Linked DNA regions of Cellulosilyticum sp. I15G10I2. The protein of the gene in region 2 binds, or shares a complex with, the protein of the main gene of each other region. Links are inferred from orthologs where the notes say so. Each region holds a gene or a part of one and is shown on either strand. Other genes may lie near its edges.

Region 1 (7,628 bases), on a different replicon or contig from region 2:
TTTGCTATGGAAACGGAGACGATAAAGGAACTTTCAGGACTTCGAGTATTAGCAAAGCTGGGTGATTCGATTACCACAGATCATATTTCGCCAGCGGGTACTATTGGTAAAACTACGCCTGCTGGACAATTCCTCTTGGCACAAGGCATACAAGAAGGACAGTTTAATACTTATGGCTCAAGAAGAGGCAATCATGAAGTGATGACGCGGGGGACCTTTGCCAATGTTAGAATTTGCAACCAGATTGCACCAGGGACTGAAGGCGGATATACAACTTATTGGCCAACTCAAGAGATTATGACCATTTATGAGGCCGCTATGACATACAAAGAAGAAAAGACTGGGTTATTAGTACTTGCCGGAAAAGATTATGGGATGGGTTCATCTAGAGACTGGGCGGCTAAAGGGACAAGTTTACTGGGAGTAAAAGCGGTATTGGCAGAAAGCTATGAGCGCATTCATCGCTCTAATCTGATTATGATGGGGGTTCTTCCACTGCAATATATCTCAGGTGATACTGCCAAGAGCCTTGGACTTACTGGCGAAGAAATCTTTGACATTAAGATAATTGACGGCATAAAGCCAAAAGATACGATTTCTGTTATTGCTGCTGCAGCAGATGGCACTCAAAAGCACTTTAACGTACTAGTTCGTTTTGATTCTGCTATTGAAGTAGATTATTACAGACATGGTGGGATTTTGCCAATGGTTCTTCGTCAGAAATTAATGGCAGAAGACTGTTAGCAGCAAGCTTAAGCCAGTGAAAACTATTTAATGAAGTGATTGTAGACGTCGGTATGGTTTAAGGATATTAGATAAGGTCATGGCGTAAGCTGAAAGACTAATAGGATATAGGGCTATGCGTGTCGTTGGAAACAGAAGGGAGATACAGTTAAATGAAGCATCAAGTTGCAAAAGATAAATTCATAAATATACAAAAAGCTTTAAATGATGAATCATAGGGCTGATAGGTGGTATCCTATTTATAGACGAGGCCTATACACTTGCAAATGACTCCCTAGGGAGAGAAGCTGTTGAGACATTACTAAAGCTCATCGAAGATTATTCAAGGGAAGTCATTGTTATACTTGCGGGGTACGAGCAAGAAATGGAAGATTTTTTTGACATTAATATGGGACTTAGATCAAGATTTCCGCTATGGACTAACTTTGAAGATTATAGTCCTGATGAACTGCTAGAAATAGCTATAAAGATCATTGAAGCTAATGGCTTTAAGCTTTCTAAAAACGCCTATTCAGCTCTTAAAAAAAGCTTTGTTGATATTTATGAAAATGCAGATGCACAATCTGGAAATGGCAGGATGGTAAGGAATTATGTAGAAAATCTCATAAGAAATCAAAGTATAAGAATAGCAGAAGAAAACACGAGTGTCTATGAGATGAACTTGATAACTACCAAAGATATTGAGAAAGTCAATATTGCTGAATATGATAATAATTTTGATCTGGAAAAGAAATTAAAACCTTTAATAGCTAATGAAACAGCAAAGGCCTTTTTAAGAAGCCAGTATAAACTTATAAAAGTAAAAGAGGCTAGAAAAAAACTAGGTATAGGCAGTGATCTCAATAAATTTAACCATATGATTTTTACAGGAGAAAAAGGAACAGGCAAAAAAACTGTACTAAATATACTCTCGGAAATGCTATATAGTATGGGCATTATAAAAGCTAAGAAGATTGTGGTGATGCATAAAACTGAACTATCTGATCTTATAGATCAACCAGGAGGTATTGAGGATGTCATTCATAAATGCTTAGGTAAGCTAGTATTTATTGAACACTGGGATTTATCTATCAATGAAGAAAAAGAAAGAAAAGTAACAACTGAACTCATCAAGTTTATAGATAAAAATAAAAATAGAACATCAATTATTCTATCTGGTAAAAGAAGCAGTATGAAAGACCTCATATTGGCTGACCCTGCCCTAAGTTATAGATTTCCAATATGGGTTGATTTTGAAGACTATAATAAGAAGCAGATCTTTAATATCGCGCTGAATTTGTTGAAAGAAAAGGGCTATTTTTTAGACCAGGAGGCTGAGAAAGGACTCGGAAGGGCCATTACTGAAATAGATAATAGTCAAGGATTAACGTTAAAAAATGGACTTATGATAGAGCAGTATCTTGATCATCTTATCAGATAGCAAAGTGTAAGAGTTTGGGATGAGAAGTTAAATCAAAAACAAATTAATGTCATAACAATCACGGATATCAATAACAGTAAAAAACAGTTTCTTGAAAAGAATAAGCCCTAATATAAAAAATAAAGAATAGAGAAAAGGTTTGAAAAAAACCCCTCTATTCTTATTTTTTTAAAAGGATTAACTACATTAGGGTGTTATCAGGATGGGAAATATGCGTTAGTGCATCTTCAGCACTGTCTTGGAAAGTAGGCTCAAGCGCGATATCACCTAGTGCAACCATACCTACTAGGGAGTTGTTTTCAACAATAGGCAGTCTGCGTATTTGGCTTTTGCTCATGATCTGTGCTACATCTTCAACACTCATTTCTGGATTGCCTACAATAGTATGCGGCGTCATAATGTTACCAACTGTCTGTTCTTTTGAATTCTGACCAGTTGCTACAGCTCTTAATGTAATATCCCTGTCTGTAACGATGCCAATGACTTGTTCGCCACTGCATACAGGTATTGAACCGACATTATAAGCCTTCATAAGCTGAGCGGCCTTTTCGATCGAGTCTTCTGATTTTAAAAATGCAATTTCTTTTGACATAATGTCTTTTACTTTCATAATATTCACCTCCATATTTATATTGCCCTGGCAAGATGTTTTTTATAAAAGTTATTGTAAGATACATGTATTTACATTTTGTTAGGTTATGCCTCGGTTAATGATGCGTAAATCGCATCAGCCAGTGCGTCGAGCTCTGGTTCGCGTTCGGGCTTAAGTGTGGAGCGGACATCAAGCGGTGCACCAACTATTTCAATATTTTTCATGGTATCAATGATTTCGTGCATGCCTTTAATCGCACCACTTGACCAAGTATGGTTACCGATAAGAGAAATTTTTCGATTTTTGAGTCCAAGTGCCGAGAGCTCTCTTAGCAATGCATCCATGACGAAATACAGATGCATGTTATATGTGGGGGAACCGATAACCATATGGCTGTATTTCCATACATCAGAGATAATATAAGATGGATGCGTTTTTGAAACATCATACAGACGTATGTCTTGTATGCCGCGCTTTGCGAGTTTATTCGCTAAGGCATTCATGACATTTTCAGTATTGCCGTACATAGAGGCATAAAAAAGAACAACGCCTTTTTTCTCGGGTAAGTAGCGACTCCATTTATCATATTTTTCCAAAATATAAGCAAGATTCTTGCGCCATATAGGCCCATGAACGGAACAGATCATACGAATATTTACATCTGTAAACTTTTTAAGGGCAGCCTGTACCTGCATACCATAGCGGCCTACAATATTTGCATAATAGCGTCTGGATTCGTCGGCAAATACATTTTCAAAATCTATCTCATCGGCAAATACATTGCCAGATAGCGCCCCAAAAGAACCAAAGGCATCAGCAGAGAAAAGAATGCCTTGTGATATTTCATAGGTGAACATAACTTCAGGCCAATGTACCATAGGGGCAAAGTAAAAGCGTAATGTGTGCTTGCCAAGCCCTAGCTCCTGACCTTCTTGGATTTCTAAATAATTAGAAGACATATTAAGACTATAATATTGCTCTAAGAACTGAAAAGTTTTTTTATTGCCTACCAACTGTACATTGGGATAGCGGCGTACGATCTCTTCGATATTGGCGCAGTGATCGGGTTCCATGTGGTTGATCACCAAATAATCCAGTTTTCGGCCATTTAGTACATGGGTAACATTTTCTAGATATAATGCGCCAATTGATGTATCCACTGTGTCAATCAGTGCGGTCTTTTCATCAGTAATAAGGTATGAATTATATGAAACACCATTTGGCAGGGGAAACATATTTTCAAAACGCTCAAGGCGTCTGTCATTTCCCCCAACCCAAAATACTTGCGGAGTAATCTCTTGAATACTATACATACTACAAATACCTCCTGTTTTTTATATGCGCGTTATTGACTTGATATTAATGTAACAAAATCTATCTAAAGTATACCTCTATATGAAAAATCTTACAACGTAAAAAATAAACCTATTCAACTACTCGGTGCTATAAAATATTTGACTTTTTATAAATCTGGTATTGAAACAAATTGGCAGATCGCGTATAATAAGATTAAAATTGAATATAAAAAGTTAATCTAATTCTTCAGGGCAGGGTGAAATTCCCGACCGGCGGTAAAGTCCGCGAATGCATTATATTTAATGCATTGATTTGGTGTAATTCCAAAACCGACAGTATACAGTCTGGATGGTAGAAGAGTTGTATCGTATAGCGCACTAATGTGTCTGTACAATAAACATACATACTAGCAGCAACCCGTAGAGTGAATGGGTTGCTTTTTATATTGTCATTAAAAATGAGAGGGAGATAAAATATGAAGAATAATACAAAAAGATTAGTAAATATGGGGGTTTTGATAGCACTATCAGTTGTATTAGTTTATTTAATTAGGTTTCCGCTTTTTCCAGCAGCGCCATTTCTTGAGTACGATCCAGCTGATATTCCTATTATTTTTGCTGCATTTGCTTTTGGGCCCCTTGCAGGATTTATTGTTACAGTTATAGCATCTGTTATACAAGGCATAACTGTTAGTGCGGCCAGCGGAATTATAGGTATTGTGATGCATATATTGGCTACTGGCAGTTTTGTTATTGTAGCAGGTAATATCTACAAACGTAATAAAACAAAAAAAGCTGCTATCATCGCATTAGTTTCTGGTGTTTTAACGATGACGGCAACAATGGTTGTTTGGAATATTATTTTTACACCAATTTTCTTAGGTGCACCTTTAGAAGCTGTAATGGGAATGTTAGTGCCTATTATTATTCCTTTTAATCTTATTAAAGCAAGTGTTAATGGGGTTATTACCCTTGTAGTTTATAAAAGATTTAGAAGTTTTATTAATGAAGATGAGGGCATAGTGAGTTTAAATAAATAAAAATAGTAAGAGCATATCACAAAGCAGTTAGTGCATTGTGATGTGCTCTTACTATTTTAGCCCATAACAGGGTTTTGAACCACATAAAAAAATCCTTGAGGATGTTTGCAAACAGGACATAGGCTAGGGGCATTAGTGGCTTCATGAACATGTCCGCAATTTAAGCACTTCCAATAAACTTTTTGATCTTTTTTATAGAGCATACCATTTTTAATATCATCAGCAAACTGCATAAACCTAGCTTCATGATGCGCTTCAATCTCAGAGATCATTTTAAATGTATTCGCAATATCTTTAAAACCTTCTTCGTCAGCTATCTTGGCAAAAGCAGGATAGACATTGGTTGCTTCATCTTGTTCACCAGCAGCGGCATAAAGTAAATTTTCCATCGTATGAAACATGCCGATGGGGTATTCGGTATTGACAGGAAAAGTGCCGTTTTTTAAGTCGTTTGTAAGATAGTCAAAAAACATTTTAGCGTGTGCAATTTCATTTTTTGCAGTTTCTTCAAAGATAGAGTGAATATACTGATGACCTTCGTTATAAGCAATTTCAGCGTATAAGTCGTACCTTGTTCTAGCTTGAGACTCTCCCGCAAAAGCTGCCATAAGATTAGATAAAGTTTTACTTCCTTGTAATCTGCTCATTATTTACCTCCTTATGATATATGAAGTCATTATTTGCTCTTAAACGAAATATTATGCATAATTAGCTAATATATGGTAATATTTTACGTACAGGTTATAAAATGAGTTGAAAGTTTCAAAACCTAGTATTAAAATGAGTTAATAGGTATAAAAAGGATTGAGAGGATGAAGGTATGATTTGTTACGAAACATTATCAGAAGAACAAACTTTAGAACAGGGTTATCAACTAGGCAAACAAGCAAGAGCTGGTGAAGTCTATTGCTTAATAGGAGATTTAGGCGTTGGCAAAACAGTATTTTCTAAAGGTTTTGCCAAGGGCCTTGGTATAGAAGAACATATTACGAGTCCTACTTTTACGATTATACAGGAGTACGAGGGCAACATGCCACTTTATCACTTTGATATGTATAGAATAGAAGATATTGATGAACTTGAAATGATTGGTTATGAAGATTATTTTTTTGGACAAGGTGTATGTCTAGTTGAATGGGCAAATAATGTAAAGGAAGTTATTCCTAAAAATGCTAAATGGATCTCTATAGAAAAAGATTTAACAAAAGGTTTTGATTATAGAATAATTACTGTAAAGGAGAAGATGTTATGAATATTTTAGGAATAGATGCGTCGGGTATAGCGGGAAGCATAGCTTATATAAAAGATAATAAACTCATAGGAGAATATTATATCTGTCATAAACTGACCCATTCAGAAACGATTATGCCTATGCTGGAACATCTAAAAAATCTTATAGGTCTAGAACTTAACACGCTTGATGCTATTGCAGTTACAAGCGGTCCAGGATCTTTTACTGGACTTAGAATAGGGGTGACAACAGCTAAAGCGTTAGCATTAGCATTAGATATTCCTGTGATAGGTGTACCTACTCTTGATGTGATGGCTTATAATATAACATATACGCCTGATCGGATATGTCCAATTATGGATGCAAGAAGAAACCAAGTCTATACAGCTTCTTATAAGTGGCAAGACAAAGAACTTTTACGGCTTATGGATTATAATGCCATAGATTTAGATGAATTATTACAAGAGCTTGGTAGTCAAAATGAGCGGATCATTTTTTTAGGAGATGCAGTATGGCAGTATAGAGATAAAATAGAAGCAGAACTCGGAGATAATGCAGCCTTTGCGCCAAGTTATCTTAATCTTCAAAGAGCTGGGGTATTGGTAGATATTGCTCAGAAAGAATATGAAAAAGGCAATACGGTTTCAGCTTCAGACTTTGTGCCGATGTATCTTAGAAAGTCACAAGCTGAAAGAGAGCGTGAGGCTAGGATTAAAAATGCTGATTAGATCTATGTTAATGGAAGATATTGAGGCTGTTTATCAGATAGAGTGTGAGAGTTTTAGCATACCTTGGTCTAAAGCCTCTTTAGAACAAGAAGTTAATAATTTATCAGCGTTTTATTGTGTTGTAGTATTGGATCAGAAAATAGTCGCCTATGCTGGACTGAGGATAGTTTTGGGAGAAGGAGAAGTTACAAATATTGCTGTTTCAAAAGACTATAGAGGGATAGGAATAGGTAAGATATTGCTTAGACACTTATTAAGTGAGGCGGCTAAAAAGTTAGTACACACGATAACACTGGAGGTAAGAGCAGGCAATGAGGCTGCCCAAAACCTCTATCAATCTTATGGTTTTAGAGCGATTGCCTTACGCAAAAACTACTATCAAATACCAACAGAAGATGCCATTATTATGCAACTGCAGCTCTAAGTTTAAACTGAATCTTATAAATACAGGAGATAAGCTAGATGAATTATTAAAAGTCTAGTTTATTTTTTTGTATAAAAATTACATAACTGTATAAAAGTAAATCCATATGTTACAAACAAGTTACTTTTTACCCACAAAGTAAGGGCAATTAATT
Region 2 (7,673 bases):
TACTGTACAGATTGCAGGCCGATTAGTGAACTAGAAGAGTTCATAGAAGGTGCAGATTTATTTGTTTGTGAAGCGATGTATATACAAGATGAGTATTTGGATCAGGTTAAAAAACATAAACACATGTTAGGAAGTGAAGCAGCTAGGCTTGCGAGTGTGTCCAACGTTAAAAAATTATGGCTTACACATTTTAGCCCGGCGTTAATAGGCCCTTATATTAATATAGAAGGTATTAAAGAAATATTTGCAAATACAGTCGCTGGATATGATAGAATGACTACTACATTAGAATTTGAAGAAGAATGCTAAGATAAGAAGCGGGGGATAGATATGAAGAAGATGTTGTTGGTATTATTTATGATCGCCTTATGTGCCTCTTTTTTCTTTATAGTAAGTAATCGCAAGTCAGATTTAAGTCGAGAAAGCCGAAATATAGATATACTCAGTGAACTTCAAAAGGACCGTAACAACATAGCGGAAAATTATCCTGGTTCACCCAAAGAACTCATTGAACTGCATAATAAAATTATGAGTTATTTGTATAGCCAAAAAATGCAGGACGAGTATGTAGACCTTTATAGTGATACCATAAGAAATCTATATAGTGAGGATATTCTATCATTAAACAGCAAAGAAAGTCAGGCAGAGACTATTTTACTGGAAAAAGAAGAAAATCAAATTAAAATGGTTAAGCTCTTAGAAAGTAAAATTGAGGAAGTGATCTACTTAGATAATGAGAATATGGCACAAGTTAAAGTGCTTTATTATATTAATAGTGGTGATATCACCAGAATATATAGTCTAGAAAACACATCTGAGGGATGGAAAATTACTGGTTGGAATGATTCGCAAATAGATAGTAAAGAGTTGGAGGCGTATAAAGATGAATAACATAAAAGTACTGGCTATTGAGACTTCTTGTGATGAGACAGCAGCAGCAGTGGTACAAAATGGCAGGGAAGTTTTATCTAATATTATTTCTACTCAAATAGACCTGCATGAAAAATACGGTGGAGTAGTACCGGAGATTGCTTCAAGGATGCATGTAGAAAAAATAAATTTAGTTATTAATGAAGCATTAGAAGCAGCTGAAGTCTCTTTAGATGAGATAGACGTAATAGGCGTAACGTATGGGCCAGGCTTAGTGGGAGCGTTACTTGTAGGGGTGGTTGCAGCTAAAGCGATAGCTTTTGCAAAAGATAAGCCCTTAGTTCCAGTACATCATATAGAGGGGCATATTGCTGCTAATTACATTGCACATCCAGAGCTTAAGCCACCTTTTGTATGTCTGGTAGTATCAGGTGGACATACACATCTTATAATGGTTAAAGATTATACAAGTTATGAGATTATAGGCAGAACAAGGGATGATGCAGCTGGCGAGGCTTATGATAAAGTAGCAAGAGCAATAGGGCTATCTTATCCGGGCGGACCCAAGGTAGACAAGCTTGCGAAAGAAGGGAATAAAGATGCAATTAAATTCCCAAGGGCAATGCTCGACGTGGGATATGACTTTAGTTTTAGTGGGGTAAAATCAGCTGTACTTAACTATATTAATGGCTGTAATATGAAAAATGAAACGCTTAATACAGAAGATGTAGCAGCAGCATTTCAGTCAAGTGTAGTGGATGTACTGGTTACAAAATCAATTCAGTTAGCGAAAGAAAAGCAAATCAATAAAGTTGCACTTGCAGGAGGGGTAGCAGCAAATAAGGGACTTAGAGCGGCAATGCTTGAGGCCTGTCAAGATAATGGTATTACCCTATATTACCCGGAAATACTACTTTGTACAGATAATGCAGCAATGATAGGCTGTGCAGCTTATTATGAATATTTAGATGGAAAGAGAGCTGGGATGGATCTTAATGCTGTGCCAAATCTGCCTCTTGGTAAAAAATAATATCCGAAAAGGAGGACAAAATGAAAAAGATTATAAGAATCTTATTTTCAGGACTAATAGCAGGGATTATTGGACTTGGAATTACTGAAATGGAAAACATGAAAGTTATACCAAGTCAAGTGAGCGGCATACTTAATAATTTATATGTTAATAAAGAACTTATTGTATTTATAATTGTTTTTGCACTTATGTTTTTTACATTAAGTATTCCAGTAGCTCATATTGTCTATGTTAAATTGGAGAAAGCATTAAATAAATATCCTATGCAGGAAATTCTGATGTATATTAGTGGTCTGACCATTGGTCTGGCAGTTGCTAATCTTGTAAGTACAGCATTCATAGTGGATAAGACTAAAGAAATAACGCAAGTGTTCGTTGTGCTGCTCTATTTAGGCCTTGGCTGTTTTGGTATTTATCTCGTGCATCTCAAGAAAGAAGAAATTAAAGGGTGGACGAGTAAAAAGGGAGAAATATTATCTCAATCTCACCCCAAGATCTTAGATACCAGTGTTATTATTGACGGAAGAATTTTAGATATTATGATGACAGGATTTATAGAAGGGAAAGTCATTATACCTTCTTTTGTACTGGATGAGTTAAGGCATATAGCGGATTCTTCTGACTCACTTAAAAGAAACAGAGGAAGAAGAGGGCTTGATATATTAAATGAGATTAAGGGAATAAAAGATATTCCCGTTGAAGTGTTAGATATTGATTATAGTGATTTAGATGAAGTAGATAGTAAACTATTAAAATTAGCTAAGCAAATTCAAGGCAAAGTAGTCACTAATGATTTTAATCTTAATAAAGTAGCCAAACTTCAAAAAGTTCAAATTCTTAATATCAATGATTTAGCAAATGCAGTCAAACCAATACTGCTTCCAAATGAAGAAATGACAGTTACTATTGTCAAAGAAGGTAAAGAACAAGAACAAGGGCTTGCTTATTTGAGTGATGGTACTATGATAGTCGTAGAAGGCGGCAAAAAATATGTAGGATCTACAATTGGCATTATAGTGAGTACAGTGCTTCAGACGTCGGCAGGCAGAATGATCTTTGCTAAGGTGCTTAAAGCTTAGAGGGTACTAAATTTATGGAGAAAGATAGAAATTAAGGAGAGCAGAATGAGGATTATAAAATATTACAAGTTAACGCTGGCTTCGACAATATTTATTCTAATTGGAATACTTATGCCTGGGGGAGCAGTACCACATCCAGGGATACCAGGGCTTGATAAGTTAGTTCACTTCGGTATGTTTGCTGTATTGACCTTTTGTTTTTACTTTGAGTACAACAGGTATAAGAAGAAGCTGCCTGATTTTATTTATGCCCTGATAGGGATATCAGCCTTTGGTCTTCTAACAGAAGTTTTGCAGCTTTTTGCAGACGCTAGATCTTTTGAATTTAGGGATTTAGCGGCAGATATATTAGGGGTAGTGGCTGCGAGTTGGTTGTTTAGAATGATTAGAAAAAATTATAAGTATTAATAGAAGCTACTGATTTAAAATAATATTTTATTGAATAAGGAATAAAAATGTGTAGTATAGCGATTAAGTTTTTAAATTAAAAATAAGAGGCAATTTATTATGATAAGAAGAATAAAAACAAATGAACATGAAGTCGATAGAATTATGGAGATTTGGAAAGAAGCAACTATTGAAGCGCACAAATTTATATCAGAAGAATATTGGTTAAAAAGTTATAAAATTGTTAAAGAAAAGTATCTGCCACTTGCTGAAACTTATGTGTATTCTGAGGGCAGTGAAATAAAAGGATTTATTAGTATATTGAGTGGAGCATATATAGGCGCATTGTTTGTGGTTAGAGACGCTCAGGGAGATGGAATTGGAAGGAAATTAATTGAATATGTCAAGGGGAAATATGAGACGTTAACATTAGCAGTCTATAAAGAAAATAAAAAAGCTGTTCATTTCTATAAAAAAGTTGGATTTGTTTTTAAACATGAGCAGCTAAATGAAGAAACCAATGAACCAGAATATATTATGTCTTTTAAAAGTAGTATTTTATAAATGTAAGGAGTTCTGCAAATAACCTTAAAACATACAGGGGTATTTGGAACTCCTTTTTTATTTTTGAAAATGTATGTAGTTAAAGCATATATTTTTAACAATGTCCAAGTTATGTGTTTAAGAATAGCTAAAAGAAAAAATTAATTTGGGATAAACTAAGCCTCTTGTGGAATACATTTTATTATATACGTAGGATACTTGTAATACGTATTGTGTATTAAAATCTTCTAAGTGGGGTGTTGGGATGAAATATAATGTTTTAATTGGAGGGGCTGCAGGTCAAGGAATGGATACTCTCAGTATATTAATAGAAAAATTATTAAAGCGTAAGGGTTATTTTATTCATTCTCATAAGGACTATATGTCGAGAATTCGCGGTGGCCATAATTTTATTCAAATTAGATTTGGCACAGAATATATAAACTCACATTGGCCAGCTTTAGATGTTATTATTGCACTAGATAAAGAGACTGCCAAGTTGCATGTAGAGAGACTTAGTGAAGGGGGTGTGATTATATGCGATGAAGCTATAGAAATAAATAACAACAAGTTAATACATATCCCCATGGCAAAGTTTGCAAAAGAGACTAATAATCAAAGAGCGGCAGGATCAGTAGCAGCGGGTGCATTACTTAAACTTTTTGGAGAATCAGTTGATGGCGTGATGGAAATATTTAATGAAAAATTTGATAAAGAGACAGCAGAGTCTAATTTTAAGGCTTTTAAAAAAGGTTTTGATTACGTCCAAAAGAAGTTTGAGCTTGATAAGCCAGAAAAAGACAATCATATTCTTATTAATGCAAATAGTGCCATTGCGCTTGGAGCACTGGCGGGTGGAGTAGGGTTTTATGCGTCCTATCCTATGACGCCAGCAACAAGTATTATGACAGAACTTTCTAAGCGGCAGGGTGATGCTAAGATAGTAGTTGAACAAGTAGAAGATGAGATTTCAGCCATTAATATGGTTTTAGGTGCTTCCTATGCGGGGGTAAGATCGATGACTGGGACTTCTGGAGGCGGCTACGCTCTTATGGTAGAAGCGATGAGTCTTCAAGGGATCACTGAAATACCAATTGTTGTCGTTGATTCTCAAAGACCAGGGCCTGCAACGGGGCTTCCCACCCGTACAGAACAAGGAGACTTGGACTTTGTAATGTTCTCAGGACATGGAGAATATCCTAAGATGGTGCTTGCAGTAAAAAATGCAGAAGATGCTTTTTACCAAACGGCAAGAGCTTTGAATATTGCGGATAAATATCAGATACAGGTTATTATACTTACCGATGAATATCTGGCTGATGCAACACAAACAATACCACCTTATGACTTTAATAGAGTAAGTATTGATAGGTATTTTGCAAGTAAAGAGACATTGGGGGATGATACTTATAAGCGGTATCAGCGAGCTGAGAGCGGCGTTTCTTCTAGAATTATACCTGGGAAAATAGATGGCGCTGTAGTCCTTATAGATAGTGATGAGCACAATGAATATGGACATATAACTGAATCTGCGGAAGTACGTACAGCGATGATGAATAAACGGATGAAAAAACTTAAGTTAATACAATCTGAGATGGAGGAACCGGATTATTTTGGATCTGAGACGCCAGAAATTTTGCTTATAGGATGGGGGTCTATGTATGGCCCTATAAGAGAAGCCACACAGCTGCTTCAAAAAGAAAACATCTCAGTTGGAGCGCTTGTTTTTGGAGATATATACCCGCTTCCAATCAAACTATTAAAAAAATATTCGGAGCATGCAAAAAAACTAATCAATATTGAGATGAATTATAAAGGACAGCTTGCAAGACTCATAAGACAAGAGACAGGTATTTTTATGGATCATAGCCTATTAAATTATGACGGCAGGCAGATGTGTGCGCATACAGTGTACACAAGAGTAAAAAAGGAGGTGCTGTAAATGTTAGATATAAAGATATATGATTCACAAGATGAAGTGTCTTGGTGCCCAGGCTGCGGAAATCATAGTATTCTTCCAGCACTCAAACAAACACTTGCAGAACTTGAACTAAAACCCCATCAAGTCGTTATAGTTTCTGGCATAGGTCAGGCAGCTAAAACCCCTCATTATATTAATGCTAATGGGTTTAATGGACTGCATGGCAGAGCTGTTCCCCCGGCTCAGGGAATAAAGATAGCCAATAAGGATTTGAAGGTCATTATACACTCAGGTGATGGTGATACTTATGGGGAGGGAGGCAATCATCTTATCCATGGGGTGAGAAGAAATGTTGATATTACACATGTTGTACACTTAAATCAAATATATGGCCTGACCAAGGGGCAGGCATCGCCTACTACTGCAAAAGGTCAAAAGACTAGTATGCAGTTCGATGGCAATAAAATGGAACCTTTACAAACGCTGCTGCTTGCAATTGCTGCTGGCTGTGGATTTGTTGCAAGATCTTTTTCAGGAGATAAAGAGCATCTTGTGAATATTTTAAAAGAAGCTATTAACTACAAAGGCTACGCTCTCATCGATGTGCTTCAGCCTTGCGTTGTATTTAATCATATTAATAATTTTAGATGGTATAAGGATAGGGTTTATCGTTTAGACACCTCAGACTACGATCCAACCAATAAAATAGAAGCAATGAAGAAAGCTATGGAGTGGGGAGATCATGGCATACCCATAGGTGTGCTTTACCGAGAAGAGAAAGATACTTTTATGGATAAAATAAGTTACTTAAAAGAAGGGGATGCCCTAGTAGATAGAAAGTGGGAGCCAAAAGAAGCCGAAAAATATATGGAAGACTTCAGATAATTATAAAGTCGCAGCGTTTAAGTAGCTTTATAGTTTGGACTTCATATATTTATAGGAGTTTAATTATAGGAGAGTAAGTATAAAATAAATCTAGCTAAGTTATAATAACGTGTATGTAGTAAGAAAAGGAGGAGAATAAAATGCCTAGAATAAACTGCAGCGTACGTTCATGTTATTATAATCAAGAAAAAATATGTGGTGCTCATGTCCTTAATATAGGAGGAATTGGTGCACAAATAACAGAAGCAACTTGTTGTGAAACCTACCAGGAACAGTCAGAGTTTAGTAATTTAGCCCACGAGGAAGTATCTAAAGGAGAAACAGATGTTATTTTGTGTGAAGTTAATACGTGTGCGTATCATGCAAAGAGACATTGTACATTGCAAGAGATAGAAGTGGGGAGCTTAAAGGAAGCAGAGCACTACAGTGAAACAGATTGCTTAAGTTTTGAACGAAAATGAAAATGCTTAGATTTTTTGTCTATTGATATCTAAAAAATATTAAAGAAGGAAGTCACATGGATGACTTCCTTCTTTAATAATATACGACTACAAGTATATATAATGCTGTTTATTATATCTTTACGCCGCAAGCTATAAAAATGCTAATACACGCCTCCTCATTATGGCTTAGGGAGCTGGCACAGCAATTCTCACCAATGCAGTTTACCCATACTTCATTTAATCCTGCAGATAAGAACCACTCTTGAACTGAACTGCGCTCAAATCCCATCCAACGATCTTGGTGTTCTTCTCTAAGGAAGTGAAAGTTATGGGCATCTAAATCAGTAAGGATTAGTTTACCGCCTGATTTAAGAATTCTGACCATTTCTAAAATAGCTTTTCTAGGAGTCTTAACATGATGTAAATACATATTAGCAAAAACGTAATCTGCTTTATTATCAGCTATAGGAAGCTTTTCTGATTCGCCAACGAGGCAATCAATATTGGCATTATAA
Region 3 (7,656 bases), on a different replicon or contig from region 2:
GCATAAACCTAGCTTCATGATGCGCTTCAATCTCAGAGATCATTTTAAATGTATTCGCAATATCTTTAAAACCTTCTTCGTCAGCTATCTTGGCAAAAGCAGGATAGACATTGGTTGCTTCATCTTGTTCACCAGCAGCGGCATAAAGTAAATTTTCCATCGTATGAAACATGCCGATGGGGTATTCGGTATTGACAGGAAAAGTGCCGTTTTTTAAGTCGTTTGTAAGATAGTCAAAAAACATTTTAGCGTGTGCAATTTCATTTTTTGCAGTTTCTTCAAAGATAGAGTGAATATACTGATGACCTTCGTTATAAGCAATTTCAGCGTATAAGTCGTACCTTGTTCTAGCTTGAGACTCTCCCGCAAAAGCTGCCATAAGATTAGATAAAGTTTTACTTCCTTGTAATCTGCTCATTATTTACCTCCTTATGATATATGAAGTCATTATTTGCTCTTAAACGAAATATTATGCATAATTAGCTAATATATGGTAATATTTTACGTACAGGTTATAAAATGAGTTGAAAGTTTCAAAACCTAGTATTAAAATGAGTTAATAGGTATAAAAAGGATTGAGAGGATGAAGGTATGATTTGTTACGAAACATTATCAGAAGAACAAACTTTAGAACAGGGTTATCAACTAGGCAAACAAGCAAGAGCTGGTGAAGTCTATTGCTTAATAGGAGATTTAGGCGTTGGCAAAACAGTATTTTCTAAAGGTTTTGCCAAGGGCCTTGGTATAGAAGAACATATTACGAGTCCTACTTTTACGATTATACAGGAGTACGAGGGCAACATGCCACTTTATCACTTTGATATGTATAGAATAGAAGATATTGATGAACTTGAAATGATTGGTTATGAAGATTATTTTTTTGGACAAGGTGTATGTCTAGTTGAATGGGCAAATAATGTAAAGGAAGTTATTCCTAAAAATGCTAAATGGATCTCTATAGAAAAAGATTTAACAAAAGGTTTTGATTATAGAATAATTACTGTAAAGGAGAAGATGTTATGAATATTTTAGGAATAGATGCGTCGGGTATAGCGGGAAGCATAGCTTATATAAAAGATAATAAACTCATAGGAGAATATTATATCTGTCATAAACTGACCCATTCAGAAACGATTATGCCTATGCTGGAACATCTAAAAAATCTTATAGGTCTAGAACTTAACACGCTTGATGCTATTGCAGTTACAAGCGGTCCAGGATCTTTTACTGGACTTAGAATAGGGGTGACAACAGCTAAAGCGTTAGCATTAGCATTAGATATTCCTGTGATAGGTGTACCTACTCTTGATGTGATGGCTTATAATATAACATATACGCCTGATCGGATATGTCCAATTATGGATGCAAGAAGAAACCAAGTCTATACAGCTTCTTATAAGTGGCAAGACAAAGAACTTTTACGGCTTATGGATTATAATGCCATAGATTTAGATGAATTATTACAAGAGCTTGGTAGTCAAAATGAGCGGATCATTTTTTTAGGAGATGCAGTATGGCAGTATAGAGATAAAATAGAAGCAGAACTCGGAGATAATGCAGCCTTTGCGCCAAGTTATCTTAATCTTCAAAGAGCTGGGGTATTGGTAGATATTGCTCAGAAAGAATATGAAAAAGGCAATACGGTTTCAGCTTCAGACTTTGTGCCGATGTATCTTAGAAAGTCACAAGCTGAAAGAGAGCGTGAGGCTAGGATTAAAAATGCTGATTAGATCTATGTTAATGGAAGATATTGAGGCTGTTTATCAGATAGAGTGTGAGAGTTTTAGCATACCTTGGTCTAAAGCCTCTTTAGAACAAGAAGTTAATAATTTATCAGCGTTTTATTGTGTTGTAGTATTGGATCAGAAAATAGTCGCCTATGCTGGACTGAGGATAGTTTTGGGAGAAGGAGAAGTTACAAATATTGCTGTTTCAAAAGACTATAGAGGGATAGGAATAGGTAAGATATTGCTTAGACACTTATTAAGTGAGGCGGCTAAAAAGTTAGTACACACGATAACACTGGAGGTAAGAGCAGGCAATGAGGCTGCCCAAAACCTCTATCAATCTTATGGTTTTAGAGCGATTGCCTTACGCAAAAACTACTATCAAATACCAACAGAAGATGCCATTATTATGCAACTGCAGCTCTAAGTTTAAACTGAATCTTATAAATACAGGAGATAAGCTAGATGAATTATTAAAAGTCTAGTTTATTTTTTTGTATAAAAATTACATAACTGTATAAAAGTAAATCCATATGTTACAAACAAGTTACTTTTTACCCACAAAGTAAGGGCAATTAATTTAATAAATGTATAAATATGGTACAATGGTGTCCGTGTGATAGATATTTAATAAATGAAATAAAGGAGTAAGAGATGAAAAGAAAACTAGCTAGTGTGTTATTAGTAGTTTCTGTCCTGTTTGGAAGTCATAATATTTTTGCAGCAGAAACAACTAATGACCCGATACATAATATGAGTGAGCAAATAAATGAACAAATATATAATGAGCACGAACAAGTGATAGAAGATTCAGGTATTGATTTAGAGGATTCACTGAGTTTTCAGACTACCGAGATAAATCTTACGCTAGGTTCAAATGCTGCTAAGGTAAACGGAGAGGTGTATACGCTCCTTAGTCCTCCTAAAGTTATCAAAGGTAGAACTTTTCTGCCACTTCGTTTTGTAGTTGATCAAGTTTTAGGTGCTGAGGTTGTATGGCATAATGAGACAAGAGAAGTTTCAGTTACAAAAGGACAGAAAATTGTTGTGGTGCAGATAGGCGCAGTTACAGCAACTATTAATGGGGAGAAGGTCACCCTTGATCAGCCACCTATTATAGAAAATGATATAACACTTCTGCCTATAAGGTTTATGAGTGAAACTTTTGGCCTTACAACTGAGTTTAATGAAATAGATCGCACAATTAGGCTGATATCTATTGTGCAATCTAGTGGTGAAGAAATTAAGCCTGTAGCACAATTTAGTTTTGATCAGGAATTTTATATTGCGGGGCAGGCTGTAAAGTCTATTGACACAAGTTATGATTTAACGGGAAGCTCTATAGTAGAAAAGATTTGGATGATTAATGATGATCCAAAGTTAAACGCTCCGAAGCTTGAAAATATGTTTAAAACGCCAAGAGCGGGTAGTTATAAAATTGCCCTTCGTGTGAGAAATAATAGAGGGGTCTGGAGTGAATGGGCTGAACAGATAGTATTTATTGCACCGAATGAAAAACCTGTAGTAACGCACTTAGCAGTGCATAAAGATGCATATGCACAAGGTGAAAATATAGCATTTACATATGAATATGAAAACGAAGCATGGGAAAAGATTCAATCTGAAAGATGGACGTATAGGCGACTCGATCAGCCTTCATCTAAAGCAACTATAGATAAACCTAAAGCATTGTTTGCAGAAGGAGAGTATGTCATTACTTTAGAACTTCAAGATGCTTATGGCAATATGAGTGACAAAAAAGAATTGATTATTCACATAACAGAAAAGGTTCTAAGAAGTGAGCTTGAGTATAGGTTTACAGAAGGCAGCATCGGGGATATTATTGATAATTTTAAAAGTGTTAATTATCAATCCTATCAGGAAGTTTTTCCTTATGATCAAAGTGTGCTTCAAGGAACGCTCATGATGAGTGATTCACCTGAGGTTGTTAAGCGTGAGGGAATTCTCTATAGAGACAGCATTATTGGAAATGGAAGAATTCTATTACATCATATTAATGATTTTCAGTCTACAGAAAACACTTTAGATAATAAAAGACTTGTATTAGTTGCAGAAAACACAACAGACCAGCCTGTAAAAATGATTATTCAAAATAAAACGGTAAAAGGTCCAAGCGAAGATTCTCTTTTTATAGGCCAAGTACTTTTACAAGACTATTTAAGAGGATCAGCGTTTGAAGAGCACACTTTAAACCCTGGTGAAAAGAAATATATTTATGACTCAATAAGTAGAAGATGGTTAAAAGGACAATGTATATCAGGACTTATGGACATACTAACAGATGGTAAAATAACATTTACAGCGGCTGCTATAGGCGAAAAAACGACAATAGATATGATTGTAAATATGCCATTGTTAGAAAAAGATACTCATCCAAGAGGAACTTTTGATACGACTAATATCTATTATAAAATCAATCTAGAACAGGGTAGTGCGCAAAAACTTCTTATAGGCAGAGGAACTACTGACTGGGTGAATGGTTATGATGCTATAACGGGAGAAATGGTACAAAATCGAGGCAATTTTGGTGTTTCCTATCATATTACCATAACTGCTGGGGAAGATATGGGTATTATATTGAATCCAAGAGCAGATATATTTAGAGGTGCAATTAAGTGGCAGGATGGAGGGACACATCTTATGCCTGCAAAGGGCTTCTTTGCGGGAGAGACTACAAAATCAGCTGTTCTCGGAACCATAAAGGCAGGACAGACAAGAACATTTGAGTATATGCTTCCAAATGGATCATCGGCTCCAGTGCTCATAGGTTTCATTCCGAAAAGTGAATGGAGTAAGTAGATAGAATAACAGTCTGGCATAGTATGCTAGACTGTTATTTTATTGTAGAATTATACGGAAACTAAAGGAATATTATAATAATATGTAAGATTTTGTGAAATTAATCAAGCTGATTGAATATAGTAATAGTAGGGGGGGAACCATATGAATAATAATATCGAGCTCAAATGGAACGAACTTAAACTTTCATATCAACCTTCTGATTTCTCCTTTACTACAACAGAAGAATTACCAGGTAGTAATGGAATAATTGGGCAGGAAGGGGCACTAAATGCACTAGAATTAGCATTAAAAATAAATGCCAAAGGCTACAATATATATATATGTGGAGAATCCGGAGTGGGGAAGTTAAGTTCAATAATGAATTTTTTAGAAAAACAAACACTTAGCAGAAACATTCCTCAAGATATTATTTATGTTTATAATTTTATAAGTCCCGAAGCTCCTCGTCTTATATTGTTAAAGGCTGGCAATGGTAAAAAGTTTAAGCAAGATATGGATGAATTTATCCAATTTATTATACATGAATTACCTATAATATTCCAAAGTACAGAGGTTAACAAAAAGAGACAGCTTATATTAGATAAGCTAGAAGATGAAAAGGAGAAGTTTCTTATGGAACTTCATGAAAAAGCTCAGTTGTTAGATATATTAGTTAAATCAACTAAGGAGGGTATTGGGTTTGCACCTTTAGGTAAAGATGGAGATATTATTACAAAGGAAGCGTATAATAACTTATCAAAAAAACAGAAGGATTCATTGGATAATAAACTAAGTCAGCTTAATACTTTAGCTGATGAAATGACAGAGCGAATTAATCTAAAGGAAAAAGTATGTTTACAGGAACTAGATGATATGGAAAAAGAAATCTTTTTAAATGAAGTAGGCGCTATATTTATACATCTAAAAGGAAAGTATAAGCTCTCTTCACAAATCATAAATTACTTGGATGACGTCTGTGACGATCTATTAGAACACTTAAATTTGTTTGGGTCTGAAGCAGAAGAAAACAATAAAGAAATCAAACAACTGTTTCCATGGACTGGTGTAAATGAGGTTAAAAAATTAGTTAAAAAGTATCGTGTAAATCTATTGGTTGATCATAGCGGCCTGCAAGGTGCCCCTGTTATTACAGATAGTGATTTGGATCAGTATACTTTAACGGGAAAAGTGCTTTTAGATACAGAACTTAATATGCTACACAGTGATTTTACAAATATACGATCAGGATTATTTCATCAGGCAAACGGGGGATATCTTATATTAAGGGCTCAAAATATCATTGAAAACTTAGATAGATGGCATGCTATTAAAAAAATGCTGAAAACAGGGCATATTTATGTAGAAAATCCAGAAGATTTAAACCTTGCTACTGCGTCTTCTATTAAACCTGAACCTCTAAAATCTAATATTAAATTGATACTTCTGGGGAGTTATACTTTGTATCATGCCCTTTATAACTATGATGATGACTTTAAAAAGTTATTTAAAATTAGAATTGATTTTGATGATCAAATCGATAATACTAAAGAGCAAATATATAGCATTTCCAATATGATCAAGGTAATATGCGATAAAGAATCACTACCCCCTGTAAACTTAAAAGGGGTGCTTAAGATTGCAGAATATGGAAGTCGTATAACTCAAAATCCAAAGAAGCTGCCTGCTAATATTGGTACTTTGCTTGATCTTGTTAGAGAAAGTAGTATTTATTCAAAAGAGATTATTGATGAAGAAAGTATTAGTGAAGCTATTAAACAACGAGAGAAAATCAAAGCTAAGGCAGAGCGGAAGATAGATGAAAAAATCTCCAACAATGTTTATCTGATTGATACGCAAGGAGCGAAAATAGGTCAGGTTAATGGGCTTGCCGTTTATACAATAGATGAATATATGTTTGGAAGACCAGTGAAAATTACTGCTACAACCTATAAAGGTAAGTTAGGTATTATTGATATCGAGAAAGAATCAGGACTTGGAGGAGACATCCATACGAAAGGTATTCAAATTATAACTGGTTTTTTAGGCCATCATTTTGCGCAAGATATGCCGCTTTCATTAAATTGTAACATTTGTTTTGAACAAAGCTATTCAGGTATAGATGGTGATAGTGCTTCTAGTGTAGAGCTATATGCTATATTATCAAGTTTATCTCACGTGCCGATTAAACAAAATATTGCGGCTACTGGTTCTGTTAATCAGTATGGACAAATACAACCAATAGGAGGCGTAAACGAAAAAATAGAAGGTTTTTTCAAAGTATGTAAAGAGCGAGGACTTAAAGGCGATGAAGGGGTTATCATCCCTATTCAAAATAAAAAAGAACTTATGTTAGAAGATGAAATAGTAGATGCGGTAAAAATGAATTTATTTCATATTTATGCCATTTCAACGATTGAGGAAGGCATGACAATCATAACAGGGTATGAATATAGTCAAATAGCTAAGTGTGTACAGGAAAAGTTAATTAAGTTCAATCAACAGAGGCATTAGGTTTTAAAAATAGTAAAATATCTATCAAGGGGACTTCTGAAATCTGACAAGAAGTCCTTTTTTTTGCTATAAATCTGTCTAGAATGATGAAATTTTTTCAGATATTGAATAAATATATTTATATAATAAATATTTGTGATATAATATTCCATATAATGCATAATATCAATTTACCACTATTTTTCTTTTATTTATAGAAATAAACAGTGCGATTATAGCGTAATATATAGAGAGAATATAACTTATAAGGTGGGAATGAAGATGACAAATAGGATCTTGTCAGTACTTGTTGAAAACAATTATGGCGTAATAGCTAGGATTGCAGGGCTATTTACAAGAAGAGGTTTTAATATAAATAGTTTTGCAGGTGAAGAAACCCATGATCCCAGGATATCAAGAATTACTATTTCTATAACAGAAAATGAGGATTCTATTTATCAAATACAAAAGCAAGTCGAGAAATTAGTAGATATCAAAAAAGTTGAACACTTAGATGTTAAGAATGATATTATAAGAGAATTGGCCTTGATAAAAGTTAGAAGCCAAGAAGCATTATTGCCGCACATAAAAGATCTTACTGGACAATTTAATGTTAGAATAATAGATATAGACACTC

Evidence for each region.
Region 1: the proteins of tsaD (region 2) and tsaE are in contact, whole or in part, in a crystal structure (PDB 6N9A), measured with the Thermotoga maritima proteins. The link is inferred for Cellulosilyticum sp. I15G10I2 from one-to-one orthologs. Residues at the interface, in WP_004082750.1 of Thermotoga maritima: Cys10, Asp11, Arg49, His50, Leu82, Gly84, Gly135, Gly136, Glu154, Thr155, Leu156, Asp157, Asp158, Ser159, Glu162, Asp165, Lys166, Arg169, Leu170, Tyr175, Lys213, Thr214, Leu217, Tyr218, Gln221, Arg222, Asn324; in WP_004082108.1 of Thermotoga maritima: Leu37, Gly38, Lys46, Lys57, Val59, Lys60, Ser61, Thr63, Phe64, Thr65, Leu66, Met67, Val69, Pro71, Tyr82, Arg83, Leu84, Asp86, Asp88, Phe89, Asp93, Ile128, Asp130, Glu131, Arg134.
Region 3: the proteins of tsaD (region 2) and tsaB are in contact, whole or in part, in a solved structure (PDB 4WQ4), measured with the Escherichia coli proteins. The link is inferred for Cellulosilyticum sp. I15G10I2 from one-to-one orthologs.

Annotation. Positions count from the first base shown.
Region 1 is NZ_FMMP01000006.1:215,789-223,416, forward strand. The notes cover bases 4,783-7,628. They hold tsaE (tRNA (adenosine(37)-N6)-threonylcarbamoyltransferase complex ATPase subunit type 1 TsaE), read left to right. Parts: upstream 4,783-5,914; coding sequence 5,915-6,343; downstream 6,344-7,628. Other genes in these bases: BN3326_RS01060 (ECF transporter S component), read left to right, coding at 4,783-5,091; rbr (rubrerythrin), read right to left, coding at 5,148-5,738; tsaB (tRNA (adenosine(37)-N6)-threonylcarbamoyltransferase complex dimerization subunit type 1 TsaB), read left to right, coding at 6,340-7,050; rimI (ribosomal protein S18-alanine N-acetyltransferase), read left to right, coding at 7,040-7,474. In the rest of the region: aconitate hydratase AcnA, read left to right, coding at 1-744; BN3326_RS01045 (hypothetical protein), read left to right, coding at 1,109-2,164; BN3326_RS01050 (CBS domain-containing protein), read right to left, coding at 2,346-2,774; BN3326_RS01055 (FprA family A-type flavoprotein), read right to left, coding at 2,861-4,069; more of BN3326_RS01060, read left to right, coding at 4,528-4,782. UniProt on the Escherichia coli protein: Required for the formation of a threonylcarbamoyl group on adenosine at position 37 (t(6)A37) in tRNAs that read codons beginning with adenine.
Region 2 is NZ_FMMP01000014.1:67,030-74,702, forward strand. Bases 1-2,891 are described here. They hold tsaD (tRNA (adenosine(37)-N6)-threonylcarbamoyltransferase complex transferase subunit TsaD), read left to right. Parts: upstream 1-883; coding sequence 884-1,900; downstream 1,901-2,891. Other genes in these bases: BN3326_RS14035 (ribonuclease Z), read left to right, coding at 1-309; BN3326_RS14040 (DUF6715 family protein), read left to right, coding at 331-891; BN3326_RS14050 (PIN/TRAM domain-containing protein), read left to right, coding at 1,921-2,891. In the rest of the region: more of BN3326_RS14050, read left to right, coding at 2,892-2,979; BN3326_RS14055 (VanZ family protein), read left to right, coding at 3,025-3,387; BN3326_RS14060 (N-acetyltransferase), read left to right, coding at 3,487-3,930; BN3326_RS14065 (2-oxoacid:acceptor oxidoreductase subunit alpha), read left to right, coding at 4,175-5,851; BN3326_RS14070 (2-oxoacid:ferredoxin oxidoreductase subunit beta), read left to right, coding at 5,852-6,715; BN3326_RS14075 (DUF1540 domain-containing protein), read left to right, coding at 6,856-7,176; BN3326_RS14080 (class I SAM-dependent methyltransferase), read right to left, coding at 7,289-7,673.
Region 3 is NZ_FMMP01000006.1:221,109-228,764, forward strand. What follows is about bases 1-2,874. They hold tsaB (tRNA (adenosine(37)-N6)-threonylcarbamoyltransferase complex dimerization subunit type 1 TsaB), read left to right. Parts: upstream 1-1,019; coding sequence 1,020-1,730; downstream 1,731-2,874. Other genes in these bases: rbr (rubrerythrin), read right to left, coding at 1-418; tsaE (tRNA (adenosine(37)-N6)-threonylcarbamoyltransferase complex ATPase subunit type 1 TsaE), read left to right, coding at 595-1,023; rimI (ribosomal protein S18-alanine N-acetyltransferase), read left to right, coding at 1,720-2,154; BN3326_RS01085 (copper amine oxidase N-terminal domain-containing protein), read left to right, coding at 2,382-2,874. In the rest of the region: more of BN3326_RS01085, read left to right, coding at 2,875-4,547; BN3326_RS01090 (Lon protease family protein), read left to right, coding at 4,692-7,040; ilvN (acetolactate synthase small subunit), read left to right, coding at 7,302-7,656. UniProt on the Escherichia coli protein: Required for the formation of a threonylcarbamoyl group on adenosine at position 37 (t(6)A37) in tRNAs that read codons beginning with adenine.